4 regions of the Xanthobacter variabilis genome follow, and region 1 is predicted to be linked to each of the others. Evidence: predicted binding sites of a transcription regulator. Region 1 holds the regulator's gene; each other region holds the start of a gene.
The links. The regulator LexA, encoded in region 1, represses DNA repair genes until DNA is damaged. The targets are predictions, from matches to a motif close to TGTTCNNNNTGTGTTCNG.

Region 2: uvrA (excinuclease ABC subunit UvrA) is a predicted target of LexA. The motif match lies at 1,586-1,603, and genes of this name have one in related genera.
Region 3: V5F26_RS13250 (metallopeptidase family protein) is a predicted target of LexA. The motif match lies at 1,393-1,410, and genes of this name have one in related genera.
Region 4: V5F26_RS06090 (YifB family Mg chelatase-like AAA ATPase) is a predicted target of LexA. The motif match lies at 1,687-1,704, and genes of this name have one in related genera.

The regions. Positions count from the first base shown of each region.
Region 1 covers NZ_CM195533.1:3,350,504-3,354,163, forward strand. Annotated here, with positions in the region: gene V5F26_RS14665 (molybdopterin molybdotransferase MoeA) at 1-534, shown strand, start outside; gene V5F26_RS14670 (glycosyl transferase family 90) at 539-1,528, shown strand; gene lexA (transcriptional repressor LexA) at 1,703-2,416, shown strand; gene V5F26_RS14680 (ComEC/Rec2 family competence protein) at 2,432-3,660, opposite strand, start outside.
Region 2 covers NZ_CM195533.1:3,672,556-3,676,215, forward strand. Annotated here, with positions in the region: gene gyrA (DNA gyrase subunit A) at 1-462, opposite strand, end outside; gene ssb (single-stranded DNA-binding protein) at 810-1,349, opposite strand; gene uvrA (excinuclease ABC subunit UvrA) at 1,870-3,660, shown strand, end outside.
Region 3 covers NZ_CM195533.1:3,049,028-3,052,687, forward strand. Annotated here, with positions in the region: gene leuC (3-isopropylmalate dehydratase large subunit) at 1-1,070, shown strand, start outside; gene V5F26_RS13250 (metallopeptidase family protein) at 1,523-1,975, shown strand; gene V5F26_RS13255 (cytochrome b) at 2,037-2,597, shown strand; gene leuD (3-isopropylmalate dehydratase small subunit) at 2,669-3,274, shown strand; gene V5F26_RS13265 (cation:proton antiporter domain-containing protein) at 3,547-3,660, shown strand, end outside.
Region 4 covers NZ_CM195533.1:1,409,926-1,413,585, forward strand. Annotated here, with positions in the region: gene V5F26_RS06090 (YifB family Mg chelatase-like AAA ATPase) at 95-1,627, opposite strand; gene V5F26_RS06095 (MFS transporter) at 1,882-3,159, shown strand; gene V5F26_RS06100 (class I SAM-dependent methyltransferase) at 3,256-3,660, shown strand, end outside.

The DNA of each region.
Region 1 (3,660 bases):
GCCGACATCCGCGCCGTGGTCGCCCGTGCCCTCAATGGGGATTTTGATCTTGTGGTGTCGTCTGGCGGTGCCTCGGTTGGCGATCATGACCTGATGGCACCCGCCCTGCGCGCCGAGGGCGTGGACCTCTATGTGCACAAGATCGCGCTGCGCCCGGGCAAGCCGCTGATGTTCGGCACCCGCGGCGCCGTGCGGTGCCTGGGCCTGCCCGGCAACCCCGTCTCCTCTCATGTGTGCGCGCTGTTGTTCCTCGAGCCGCTGGTGCGGGCCATGCAGGGCGATGCCGCCGCTGTTGTGCGCACCGCCCCTGCCCGGCTCGCCGTCGCCGTGCCCTCCAATGATCAGCGGCGAGATTTCATGCGCGCCCATATGGAGCATGACGTCGACGGCTCGGTGCGGGTCACGCCCGCCGCGTCCCAGGACAGCGCCATGCTGAGCGTGCTCGCGGCGGCCGATTGCCTGCTGGTGCGCCCGCCGTTCGCCCCCGCTGCCAAGGCCGGCGACCCCTGCGAAATCATCCCATTCCACGATTGATGCCATGGCCACGGGCAATCTGAGCTTCGAGATCGAAAAGGCCGCGCGGCGCGTGACCTATTACGTGCAAGGCCTGCTCCGCGACCTTGCTCCCCACGCCCTGCACGCCCCGCAGCTCGCCGCCGCGCGCCGCATGGCGCAGGCCCATGGCGCGGATGCGGACCTTGTGTTCCGCGTCAACTACTACAACAAACTTGCGGCCGGCGTGCCGCACCCCATCACCCTCATGCCGCGCCCCCACGTGCGGTCGGGCAGCCGCTATTATTACGACCTGATGGAGGCCCTGCACGCCTTTTCGGCGCCGCTCCGCCCCCGCTATCAGTTCGGTGACGTCATCGCCGTTCCCGACCAGCCCACCATTCTGAAGAGCCGCCCCATTGCCGGCGACAACCAGAATTCGGTCCTGTTGAAGCTCGACCGATTCCGCCACTACCAGCTGTACCGCGACCGCCTCTCCTTCGACGAGAAGCGTCCCATGGCGGTCTGGCGCGGCGGCGGCAATCTCCCGTGGCGCCAACGTCTCATCGCCCGCCACGCCACCAATCCCCGCTGCGACATCGGCTCCGTCTCCGCATCTCCCGGCGGCCCGCCACCGAAGCCCTATCTCTCGCCATTCCAACAGCTCGGCTACAAGTACATCCTCTCCATCGAGGGGAATGATGTGGCCACGAACCTGAAATGGATCATGGCGTCGAACTCCCTCTGTTTCATGCCTCCGCCGCGATATGAAACCTGGTTCATGGAAGGCACGCTGAAGCCCGGCATCCATTATGTCGAGCTCCAAGCCGATTATGACGACCTGGATGAGAAAATAGATTATTTCAATCGACATCCGGATGAAGCGCGCACGATCATTGCCAATGCACAGGCCTATGTTCGGCAATTCTTCAATCCGAGGCGTGAGCGGCTCATCGCACTTCTCGTTCTGCAGAAATATTTCGAGCGCACTGGGCAAGCCGAGCCCTGGCCGCAGTCGGCTTCGCTCTTCACGTGAAGAAAGATCGCGCCAAAGAGATCTTCACCCTTGCGGAACACAAAAGGAACAGATAGAAGCTGTTCATGATTTGTTTCGCATATTTGCGACACCATCGCGCGCTTGCCGCCCCTGCCGAACTGTCCGGCAGGGCCGCACCGCTGGTGGTCGGCGGCACCGGGAACGGGGGGTGAGATGCTGACGCGCAAGCAATACGACCTGCTTCGCTTCATCCATGAGCGGCTTAAGGAAACCGGCGTGCCGCCGTCCTTCGATGAAATGAAGGAGGCGCTGGACCTGCGCTCCAAGTCGGGCATCCATCGCCTCATCACCGCGCTGGAAGAACGCGGTTTCATCCGGCGCCTGCCCAATCGCGCCCGCGCCCTGGAGGTGGTTCGCCTGCCGGACAGCGTGGCGCCCGGCCTCACGACGCAACGGGGCGCGGGACGCGGCTTCTCTCCCTCGGTCATCGAGGGCAGCCTCGGCAAGGTCCGCCCTGTTGCCGAGGATGAGGGGGAAAGCGGACAGACCGTCGCGGTGCCCGTCATGGGCCGCATCGCGGCCGGCACGCCCATATCGGCCATTCAGAGCCGCAGCGCCACATTGAACGTTCCGCCCGAAATGCTGGGCCAGGGCGAGCATTTCGCGCTCGAAGTGCGCGGCGACAGCATGATCGAAGCGGGCATTCTCGACGGTGACACCGTGCTGATCCGCAAATGCGACAGCGCCGAAACCGGCGACATCATCGTGGCGCTGGTGGACGAAGAGGAAGCAACGCTCAAGCGGCTCCGGAAAAAGGGCGCCTCCATCGCGCTGGAGGCAGCCAATCCAGCCTATGAAACCCGCATCTTCGGCCCGGACCGGGTGCGCATCCAGGGTCGGCTTGTCGGCTTGATGCGGCGCTACTGAGGGCGGGGCGCGGTCTCACTCCGTCGCGGCGTCATCCTCGGCCTCGTTGGCGGCTTCGGTCTTGCCGGACGGGGCGGGCGGAAGCGGGGGCAGCCAAGGCCGGCGAATGGAAGGGTCGCGCGTGGGCTGTTCACGCAGGCCCGCTTCGTCTCGGAAGAAGGCCAGCGTACCGGTGCGGTCGAGATCCGTCGGCGTCACGACACGGGCGGGACATCCCGCAGGCGGTGTGTCTCGGGTCACGACGATGCGGGCGTTGAGGCAATCGGCAGCGAGCCCCTCCGCGCGGCGCGAAATCGCGATCGTGCCGCCGCCTGGCAGAGGGGCGGCACAACCCATCGGGTCGCAGGCAAAGCCATTGTCGAGTTCAGGCGAGCGCGCCGTGCGGCGGTCGCCCTCGCGGGCCAACCATTGCTCCACCAGGATGCGCTGGCCCTTGGCCCCCACCACGGAAAGTCGGCCGTCGCCTCCACGCACCGCCACGGTCGTCGCATTGGGGGCGATCAGTACATCCGGCGGCTTTAGGGGGCCTGAGGCGGCGAGGGCGAAGGCGAAGGCCGGGACGGCGATGAGGCTCGGTAGCCCGCGCAGCAGGCAGGTGGACAGGAGGGCGAGGCTGAACCACAGCAGAGCTGCGGTGTTCACCGTGTCGATTCGAGCATCCGCGCCCGGCAACCCGGCGACGTAATCCGACACCGCCAGCATGATCTCGATGCCGGTGCCCATGACGGGCCAGGCCAGCCCGTCCCAGCCAAAGGGCATCAGCAGCACGCCGATAAGGCCGAACGGCATGACCAGCAGCGAGACGGCGGGCATGGCGGCGAGATTGGCCAGCAACCCGTAGGGGGCGAATCTCTGGAAGTGATAGGCGGCGAACGGGCCGCTGGCGGAGCCGGCCACCAAGGCGGTGACCACGATCCCCGCAAGGAAGACCACCGGCATCATGCCGATTCGCGCCAACAGTCCTTCCGGGCGGGGCAGCGCCCGCAGAGGTTGCAGCCTCTCATATGCGGCTACCAGGGCCAATGTAGCCGCAAACGACATTTGCGGCCCAGGATCGAGCGCCGCCTCGGGCGTCAGGCCGATCACGACGACGGCGGCAACGGCAATGGTCCGGAGGGTCAGCGCCCTCCGCCCCATGATCACCCCCGCGAGCACAAGTGCCGTCATCACGAAGGAACGCTGGGCGGGAACATCATTGCCGGAAAGGATGAGGTAGAAGGCGCTGCCGGCAAGCGCGAGCAGCG
Region 2 (3,660 bases), 320 kb from region 1:
GAAATCGACGGTGTCTTTGTCGAGATCGTCCAGCAGAGTGTTCGTAATCTTCTCGAGCCGCACCTCGGTATAGCGCATCGCCGCCGGTGCATCGCCGTCGACCGAGCCGAAATTACCCTGACCATCCACCAGCGGCACCCGCATGGCGAAATCCTGAGCCATGCGCACCAACGCATCATAGACCGACTGATCACCGTGCGGGTGATACTTACCGATCACATCACCCACCACGCGGGCAGACTTACGGTATTGCTTGTTCCACTCGTAGCCATTCTCGTGCATCGAGAACAGGATGCGGCGATGCACCGGCTTCAGACCATCGCGCACGTCGGGCAAAGCACGGGCGACGATCACGCTCATCGCGTAATCGAGATAGGAGCGCGAGAGTTCCTCGGTAATGGAAACCGGCGTGATATCCGAAGGCGGCTCGCTGCCGGGCTTCGGCGTCTCGGGATCGGCCAAAAGTCGACACTCTCATCGTGATTGGAACGATCGACTTTTAGCCGATTCATCGCCCCAACGCCAGCAAAACCCCCCAGAGACAATGATTTTTATATATTGAAAATCAACGCCTTAGATGGGAAGTGCCGCGCCACGACCAAACATTCCGGCGGTTTTGCGTCGAAACCGGCCTGACGCCGTGGACACAGAGTCCGGATCGACCCCTCCGGCGACATCCATCCTCATGGGGCAAGTGACAAGCACCGACCCGTTCCGACGCCACGTCCCGCCAATGCTTCCGCCGCAACGCGAAGTCCAAGGCGCACCCGCCTCCCCAGCCGCACGGCCTCGCGCCTCCGCACCGATCCTCAGAAGGGAATCTCATCATCCAGGTCGTTGGACGGACGCCCGCCGCCACTCGCCCCGCCCGCGGAGCCACCCGACCTACGGCCACCACTGGAACCGCCACCATAGCCACCGCCGCTATAGCCGCCTCCCATCGGGCTCTGCGATCCGAAATCGGAGCCGCCGCCGAAATCCTCGCTTGCCTCCCCGCCAGACCGACCGTCGAGCAAAGTCAGCTCCCCGCGGAACGGACGCAAGGTGACCTCAGTCACATAGACTTCGCGTCCGTCCTTCTCATATTTCCGGGTCTCGAGCTGCCCTTCGAGATAGACCTTCGAGCCCTTCTTCAAAAAACGTTCGGCCACGTTGATGAGATTTTCGTTGTAAATCGCGACCGTGTGCCATTCCGTCCGGTCCCGACGCTCGCCGCTTGCCTTGTCGCGCCAGCTCTCCGACGTCGCAATGCGCAGATTGCAGACACGCCCGCCGCTCTGGAATGAGCGGATCTCGGGATCGCGTCCCAGATTGCCGATCAGGATCACCTTATTGACGCTGCCGGCCATCACCCGCCTCCCCATTTCGCGCACCGCCCCTCGGGGCGTTCAATGCCGCGCACCCTATCCGCAGCGCGGACACATGCGAACCCCTCGCGGCGTTGTCCACCGCAAAGTCCGCCAGGGACGGCGAGACCGCACACCCAGCGGCCCAGGTGTTCCACTTATGTTCTAGCCTCCGCCATGCGCAGGAGCAAGGCGTTTTTTTTCGAAAGCCTCCCGGATTTTGACTCGCGCCGCCGCAAGGTTCTCGGTATGTTCTATTCATGGTGATATTCGGGATTTAGGGCGCGCGACGATGACGCGGAAGCGACGGGACCGTACTCCGGACTTAGATGCAACGAAGCCGGATGCCTCCAAGTGCGGCCTTGGCGCATCCTAAGCGCTATGCATGGCGGGGACTGGAAAGCATGGGCATCTTTCGCCATCATGCCGCCTTCCCGCGCTTGCACTTCCCTGCTGCAAGAGGCGGCAGCCTCCCTACCCCAAATGTGTCGCGCCGGCGTCAAAGCCGCGCGGGTTGGATTTCATGTCGGATCGCGCCTTTCCCCCCAGGGGCTCCGCCCCGCTTGCCACGCCTGCTTCGAAAACCAGTGGGCAGCCGGCCCAGCGGCGCGACGCCCGCGCCTTGTCCGTCCGGGGTGCGCGCGAGCACAATCTGAAAAACGTGGACTTGGAAGTTCCACGCGATGCGCTGGTGGTTTTCACCGGCCTGTCCGGTTCCGGCAAGAGCTCTCTCGCCTTTGATACCATCTATGCGGAAGGGCAGCGGCGGTATGTGGAGAGCCTCTCCGCTTATGCGCGCCAGTTTCTGGAGATGATGCAAAAGCCGGACGTGGACCAGATTGATGGCCTGTCGCCGGCGATCTCCATCGAGCAGAAGACCACCTCCAAGAATCCGCGCTCCACTGTGGGTACGGTGACTGAAATCTACGATTACATGCGTTTGCTGTGGGCGCGCACGGGCGTTCCCTACTCGCCGGCGACCGGACTGCCCATTGAGAGTCAGACGGTTTCGCAGATGGTGGACCGCGTGCTCGCCTTGCCCGAGGGCGCACGACTGTTCCTGCTCGCGCCGGTCGTCCGCGGACGCAAGGGCGAGTACCGCAAGGAACTTGCCGATTGGATGAAAAAGGGCTTCCAGCGCGTCAAGATCGACGGCACCTTCCATGAAATCGCGGACGCGCCCGCGCTAGACAAGAAGTTCAAGCACGACATCGACGTCGTGGTCGATCGGATCGTCGTCCGCCCGGATCTCGCACAGCGGCTTGCAGACAGTTTCGAGACCGCTCTCGGGCTGGCCGATGGAATTGCAGTGGCGGAATTCGCGGATGAAAAGGATGAGGCGGGTGCGCCGCGGCGCATTCTGTTCTCCGAGAAATTCGCCTGCCCCGTCTCGGGCTTCACCATTCCGGAAATCGAGCCTCGGCTTTTCTCCTTCAACAATCCGTTCGGCGCGTGCCCGGCCTGCGATGGGCTGGGCGTTGAGCAGACCATCGACGCCGATCTCGTGGTGCCGGACAGGATGCGCTCTCTGAAACAGGGAGCTATCGCGCCGTGGGCGAAGTCGACGTCCCCCTATTACGGGCAGACGCTGGACGCCCTCGCCAAGCATTACCATTTCAATCTTTCGGTTCCGTGGTGCGATCTCCCCGAGAAAGCGCGTGACGTCCTGCTCTACGGCTCGGACGGAGAGAAGATCGTCTTTTCTTATAATGACGGAATGCGGGCCTACGACACCGAGAAGGCCTTCGAAGGCGTGGTGCGCAACCTGGAGCGGCGCTGGAAGGAGACGGACAGCGACTGGGCCCGCGAGGAAATTTCCAAGTATTTCTCTACGGTTCCCTGCTCGGCCTGTGGCGGTTACCGGCTGAAACCCGAGGCGCTCGCGGTGAAGGTTGCCGGCAAGCATATCGGCGAGGTGGGCGAGCTCTCCGTGAAGGCTGCGGCCCGGTGGTTCGAGGCACTGCCGGCACAACTCACGCACAAGCAGAACGAGATTGCCGGACGCATTTTGAAGGAGATCCGCGAGCGGCTCAGCTTTCTGCTGGATGTCGGACTGGAATACCTCACGCTTGCGCGCTCATCGGGGACCCTGTCGGGCGGAGAAAGCCAGCGCATCCGCCTCGCCTCGCAGATCGGATCCGGCCTCACGGGCGTGCTCTACGTGCTCGACGAACCCTCCATCGGCCTGCACCAGCGCGACAACGCGCGCCTGCTCGACACGCTGAAGCACCTGCGCGATCTCGGCAACACGGTGATCGTGGTGGAGCATGACGAGGATGCAATTCTTGCAGCCGATTATGTGGTCGATGTCGGC
Region 3 (3,660 bases), 300 kb from region 1:
AAGAGGGCTTCACCCTGCCAGGCACCACCATCGTCTGCGGTGACAGCCACACCTCCACCCACGGCGCGTTCGGCGCCCTCGCCCATGGCATCGGCACGTCCGAGGTGGAGCACGTGCTCGCCACCCAGACGCTGATCCAGAAGAAGGCGAAGAACATGCGCGTCACCGTCGACGGGAAGCTTCCCGAAGGCGTGGGCGCCAAGGACGTCATCCTCGCCATCATCGGCACCATCGGCACCGCCGGCGGCACCGGCTATGTGGTGGAGTTCGCGGGCGAGGCCATCCGTTCCCTCTCCATGGAAGGGCGGATGACCGTGTGCAACATGACCATCGAGGGCGGCGCCCGCGCCGGCCTGATCGCCCCCGACGAGAAGGCGTTCGAATATCTCAAGGGCCGCCCCAAGGCGCCGACGGGCGAGGCCTGGGAAGCGGCTCTGCGCTATTGGCAGACCCTGCGCACCGATGAGGGCGCGGTATTCGACCATGAGGTGCGCCTCGACGGCGCCAACCTGCCGCCCATCGTCTCCTGGGGCACCAGCCCTGAGGACGTGATCTCGGTGGAAGGCGTGGTGCCCGATCCGGAGCTGATCGCGGACGAGGTGAAGCGGGCAGCCAAGAAGCGCGCGCTCGCTTATATGGGCCTCACCGCCGGCACCAAGATGACCGATATCGCCATCGACCGGGTGTTCATCGGTTCCTGCACCAATGGCCGCATCGAGGACATGCGCGCCGCGGCGGCCATCGTCGCCGGCCACACCATCAATCCGAACGTGTCGGCCATGGTGGTTCCCGGCTCTGGCCTGGTGAAGGAGCAGGCGGAGGCGGAGGGCCTCGACAAGGTCTTCACCGCCGCCGGCTTCGAGTGGCGCGAGCCGGGCTGCTCCATGTGCCTGGCCATGAACGCCGATCGGCTGAAGCCGGAGGAGCGCTGCGCCTCCACCTCGAACCGCAATTTCGAGGGCCGCCAGGGCTTCAAGGGGCGCACCCATCTGGTGTCGCCCGCCATGGCGGCGGCGGCGGCCATCGCCGGCCACTTCGTGGACGTGCGCTCGTTCCCCAAGGCGGGTTGAGGTCAAGCAGCTGTTGCACGCGGGCGACGCGCCATCTCAAATGGCACGTCGCCCCGTCACAACAGCGTGATCGCGCGCGGTCAATGCTACCCGCGCCCCGGCGGTCCCGATCAGGCGGGCGTGGCGGCGGTGAAGGCGGAAGCCGTCGCCGTGGCTTCGTGAGGGGCGAAAAAGGCAGCAATTCCAAGGATGGTCGCCAGGGCACCGGCGACCGCAAGCTTGCGAAGCATGGTGGTTCTCCTGATCTCTGTCTGCCGCCTCAACGGTGGAGAAGATTAAGAGTTCCTTAACCATAATGGAGCGGGGCGCCCCCAAACGGTGTCGTCCTTCTGGTGTTCCTCAAGTTCACGGCGCCGTGATGACCAAGATGTGCATCGCAAACATCTTGTCCCGCACGTGCTTCGTATTCGACGGGAACTGACCCGCGTGGGTTTGGGCTCAAGGAGCAGGGGATGTCGGCCAAAGCGAAATCCGGGGAGAGCACCCGCGCCATGCCCGCGCGCTCATGGGCTCGCCTTGAGGCGCCGACGCTGGCGGACCTGGAGGCACTGGCCCATGAGGCCTTCACCCATCTGCCGACCGAATTCCGCAGGCTGTGCGCCGATGTGGTGATCGTGATCGAGGATTTTCCCACCGATGAGGTGCTGGACGCCCTCGGCGCGGAAACCCCTTTCGATCTGCTGGGCCTGTTCCAGGGCGTGGGCCAGGCCCAGGGTGGGGCGCTGACGCAGACCGGGCAGATGCCGAACATGGTCTTCCTCTATCGCCGGCCGATCCTCGATTACTGGGCCGAGCACGAGGAGGCGCTGGGCGATATCGTCACCCATGTGCTGGTGCACGAGATCGGCCATCACTTCGGCCTGTCGGACGACGACATGGCCACCGTTGAAGAGCAGGCGGATTAAGCGCCATGCTGGAGCCCATTGGAGTCGAGGCCCGCAGCGGGTCCGAACAAGGAACTTTCCTATGCCCGTCGATCCTTCCCTGACGCGCTATCCGGCCCTGCCGCGGGCCCTGCACTGGCTGACCGTGCTCGCGGTGATCGTGGTCTATGGCGTGACATATCTCGAGGCGTTCTTCGCGCGCGGCACGCCGGAGCGGGCGTGGATCTGGTGGACCCACATTTCGGTGGGCCTGTTTCTGCTGCTGGTTCTGGCGCTGCGCGTGCCGGTGCGCATCTTCGGTCCCATGCCGGGGCCGTCGCGGCAGATCAGCCGTCCGGTGGCGCTGGCGTCGGAGGCGGCGCACGGGCTGCTGTATCTGCTGGTGATCGTCACGCCGCTGGTGGGCATCTATCTCGCCTTTCTGCGGGGTGATGCCGTTACCTTCTTCTCGCTCTTCACCATCCCGTCGCCGGTGCCCGTGGACCGCGCGTTCGCCGGCACGGTGAAGGAGGTGCACGAGGTGCTGGCCAATGGCCTGGTGCTGCTGGCGCTGCTGCACGCGGCGGCGGCCATCGCCCACCATGTGGTGCTCAAGGATGACGTGCTGAAGCGGATGCTGCCGCAGCGCGGCGAGGGCGCCTGAGGCCGCTCTGGAATTTGGCGCGCCGGAGTGATCTGGCGCGCATGGCAAAGATTCGAACGAGGGTAGTTCCCATGGAGAAGTTCACGGTTCTGGAAGGCGTCGCGGCGCCGATGAAGCTGGTCAATGTCGATACCGACATGATCATCCCCAAGCAGTATTTGAAGACCATCCAGCGCACCGGCCTCGGCAAGGGCCTGTTCTCGGAGATGCGCTACAAGGAAGACGGGTCGGAGAACCCCGATTTCGTCCTCAACCAGCCGGCCTATCGCAAGGCGAAGATCCTGGTTGCGGGTGACAATTTCGGCTGCGGCTCGTCGCGTGAACATGCCCCCTGGGCGCTGCTCGACTTCGGCATCCGCTGCGTGATCTCCACCTCGTTCGCGGATATTTTCTACAACAACTGCTTCAAGAACGGCATCCTGCCCATCGTGGTGTCGAAGTCGGACCTCGACAAGCTGTTCGAGGATGCCGAGCGCGGCGCCAACGCGACACTGACCGTCGATCTGGCGGCCCAGGAGATCCTTGGCCCCGATGGTGGCAAGGTGAAGTTCGAGATCGACCCCTTCCGCAAGCGCTGCCTGCTGGAAGGGCTCGACGATATCGGCCTCACGCTCCAGAAGGCGCCCGCCATCGCTGCCTATGAGGCGGCCAAGGGGGCCGAGCGCCCCTGGCTCTGAACGCTCCGTGTTCGCGCATGATGAAGGGCACCCCCGGGGGTGCCCTTTTTCGTTTTCCAGCGCCTTCCGGTGCCGCTGACGCGCCTTCGTCACCGGAATCGGATTTCCAGGTCGTGCCGCCTGTCTGCTGCGGCACTGCGTCGATTCTTGTGGGAAAAGCTGGACCCGTCACGGCTTTCCCTTACTCTGTAGCCATTCCTGCATTTGGGCGGCCGTGCGCCAGGGGGGCGTGCGCCGGGCCTTTTGTTTTTTCGTTTCTCCGGAGGTGAGGCTTGCCCCACGACACGCCGCTGATCGCGACCCTCGTTGGGGCCTTCGTGCTCGCCTTTGGTTTCGGGGCTGTGGCGCAGCGTCTGCGCCTGTCGCCGCTGGTGGGTTACCTCGTC
Region 4 (3,660 bases), 1.9 Mb from region 1:
GTCCAATCGTGGTCCGGCGCGCGCCGCAGCGATTCAGAACGCGCCCCGAGCCCGTTCGCCAGTCCCTCACCGCTGATTTTCGCTTAGCGCGTCCTCAGGCGGCGGAGCGTGTGCGGTCGGCGGCGGCGCGATAGGCCAAGGCTTCCGCAAGGTGTCGGCGACCGACCGAGTCCGCGCCGTCGAGATCGGCCAGCGTCCGGGCCACTTTCAGTACACGGTGGTAGCCGCGGGCAGTCAGGCGCATGGCGTCGGCAGCATCGCGCAGGAGCTTGGCGCCGGCGGAATCCGGACGTGCCACCGTTTCGAGCAGGGGGCCGGAGGCCTCGGCATTGGTGCCCACTTCTGGGCGGCCGAGGGCGCGATAGCGCTCCGCCTGCATCTGGCGCGCCATGGCGACGCGAGCCGCTACCTCGAGCGAGCCCTCGGTGGGCGCCGGCAGAACCAGATCCGACGCGCTCACCGCAGGGACTTCCAGATGGATGTCGATGCGGTCGAGGAAGGGGCCGGATAGGCGGGCCTGATACTCGTCGGCGCAGCGTGCCCCGCGCTTGCAGGTGTAGCCTGGCTCTCCCGCGCGTCCGCACCGGCAGGGGTTCATGGCCGCGATGAGCTGGAAGCGCGCGGGATAGGTGACGCGGTGATTGGCGCGCGCGATCAGCACTTCACCGGTTTCCAGCGGCTGGCGCAGCGAATCCAGCACCTGGGGGGAGAACTCGGGTAGCTCGTCGAGGAACAAGACGCCATTATGGGCAAGGGAGGCTTCGCCTGGCCGGGCCTTGGCGCCGCCCCCCACCATGGCGGCCATGCTGGCGGAATGGTGCGGCGCGCGGAACGGGCGGCGGCTGACTAGCGCTCCGTCTTCGATGGCACCCGCCACCGAGGCGATCATGGAAACGGACAGCATCTCCGCCGGCGCGAGCGGAGGGAGGATGGAGGGCAGGCGCTGGGCCAGCATGGATTTGCCAGCGCCCGGCGGGCCGATGAACAGAAGATTGTGGCCGCCCGCCGCGGCCACCTCCAAGGCGCGCTTCGCCGTTTCCTGCCCCTTCACGTCCCTGAGGTCGAGGCCGTTCGTCCCGGCGGCCTTCATGCGCGGCTCGGGACGCGACATGGCCTGGCGCCCGGTCATGTGATTGGTGAGCTCGATGAGCGTGGCGGGAGCGAGGATCTCCATTTCGGGGCTCGCCCACGCGGCCTCAGCCCCGCACGGCTGCGGGCAGATGAGCCCGTGCCCGCGCGCATTGGCACCGATGGCGGCGGGAAGAACGCCGGCCACCGCTGCCAGAGTGCCGTCCAGCGCCAGCTCGCCCACCACGGTGAAGCCCGCCAGTGCTTCCCCTGGGATGGCGCCGATGGCGGCCATGAGGCCCAGGGCAATGGGCAGATCGTAATGGGAGCCTTCCTTCGGCAGGTCGGCGGGGGCGAGATTGATGGTGATGCGGCGGGCGGGCAATGCGAGACCGGACGCGATCAGCGCCGCGCGCACGCGCTCCTTGGCCTCGGTCACCGCCTTGTCGGGCAGGCCGACGATGCTGAAGGCGGGTAGCCCCGGGGCCACGTGCACCTGCACATCCACCGGGCGTGCCTCCACACCCTCGAATGCGACCGTCGCCACCCGCTGGATCACCGCTCATCCCCCACTCAGCCCTGGATTGCAAAATCCTACCCAAAGGTACAGCCTGCGGCAAGAACGAAATGGGAACGCAGTTGTGGAGCGGAGGCGCTGACGGGCGCAACATCCGTGGTCGCGTGCCGAGGGGGCGGGCGCGATGCGTGCGCGCGGGCTGGCCGATGTGGTATTCAGGATGTGGTATTCACATGGGCTCACGGCACGCCGGCTTTGGCGCGGGCCGGGCATGGGGCAGAGGCGGAGACAGGCTGATGGCGGCGACGCGTTTCCGGTTCGTGGTGGTGTTCCTGCTGTTCGCCATCACGGTGGTGAACTACATCGATCGCGCCGCCATTTCCTATGCCATTCCGCTCATGGAGCAGTCGCTGGGGCTATCGAAGCTGGATGCCGGCACGATCCTCGGCGCGTTCGGCCTCGGCTATGCGGTGACCACGCTGATCGGCGGCATCGCGGTGGATCGATGGGGCGCGCGGGGCGTGCTGGCGGTGGCGGCCCTGGTGTGGAGCGTCTCCATCGGCCTGACGGGTGTCGCCACCGGTTTCTTCGCGCTCTACGCGGCACGGGTCATGCTGGGGGTGGCCGAGGGGCCGAATTTTCCCGCCATGACCGGGGCGGTGGGGCGCTGGCTGCCGCCGCACGAGCAGGCGAGCGCCCTCGGCTATGCCCTGGTGGCGGTGCCGGTCGCGCTGGCCGTGGGCGGGCCCGTGGTCACCCAGCTTCTGGCGCATCTGGATTGGCGCTGGACGTTCGGTGTGCTGTTCCTGGTCTCCATCGCCTGGGTGCCGCTGTGGCTTCTTCTGTTTCGCAATGCGCCCGAGCAGTCGCGCCATGTGAACGCGGCGGAGCTTGCGCGCATCCGCTCGGGTCGGCCTGAGGCGCCCGGCGCGCGCGCCAGGGGCGCGGCGGGGGCGGGCGGCGTGGCGCGGGTGCTGCTGACGAACCCGACTCTGGTCGTGAACTATTGGGCGTTCTTCGTCTTCGGTTACTTTCTCTTCTTCTTCATGACCTGGCTGCCGAGCTACCTGCACCAGGTCTACGCTCTCGACCTCACCACGGTGGGTGCCTTCACGGTGCTGCCGTGGCTCGCGGCGGCAGTCGTGCTGTGGGCCATGGGGCATTGGTCGGACCACCTGTTGAAGGTGACGGGCCGGCTGCGGGTGGCGCGTTCCTATCTCATCGCCGGCACGCAGCTGGTGGCCGCTCTGGCCGTCATCCCGGTGGCGTTTGATCCCAGCCTGCCGGTGGCGGTGGCCTGCATCACCGTGGCGGTGGCCGCCTCCATGGGCGCCAACGCGGCCTATTTCGCGGTGAATGTGGATATCGTGCCGCACCGGGCCGCGACCGCTATTGGCATCATGGATTTCGTGTTCGCCTTGGCCGGGTTCCTCGCGCCCGCGCTCACCGGCTGGGTGCTGCACCTGCGCGGCTCGTTCGCGGATGGGTTCCTGCTGATGGCGGGGCTGGCCCTGTCCTCGGTGCTGCTGGTGGTGGCTTTCCACCACCCCGATCGGGATCGTGCAGCGGCTTGAAGGGCGCGCCGGGCGGAGACGTGCGAAGGCGCTTGCGGCGCGACGCGCTTGCGCCCACCCTCAGCAGCCGTGAAGCAATAAGATCAGGAGGATACGATGGGCGAGGAGACTTCGCGCGCCACCAATATCGAAGGGCTGGTGACGCGGCAGTTCGGGCCGCAGGCCGGCGCCTATGTGGAAAGCGCGGTGCACGCGCAGGGGCCGGACCTGGAAGCCCTGGCGGCGGTGCTGAAGCGGGAGCGGCCGGGCCGCCTGCTCGATCTGGGCTGCGGTGGCGGCCATGTGAGCTTCACCGCCGCGCCCTTCGTGGGCGAGGTGGTGGCCTATGACCTGTCCGATGACATGCTGGCGGCGGTCGCTGCGGAGGCGAAGCGGCGCAACATCGGCAACATCGTCACCGCCCAGGGCGCGGCGGAGGCCCTGCCTTTTCCCGATGCCTCGTTCGATGCGGTGGCCTCGCGCTACAGCGCCCACCATTGGCGCAGCCTGCAGACCGCGCTG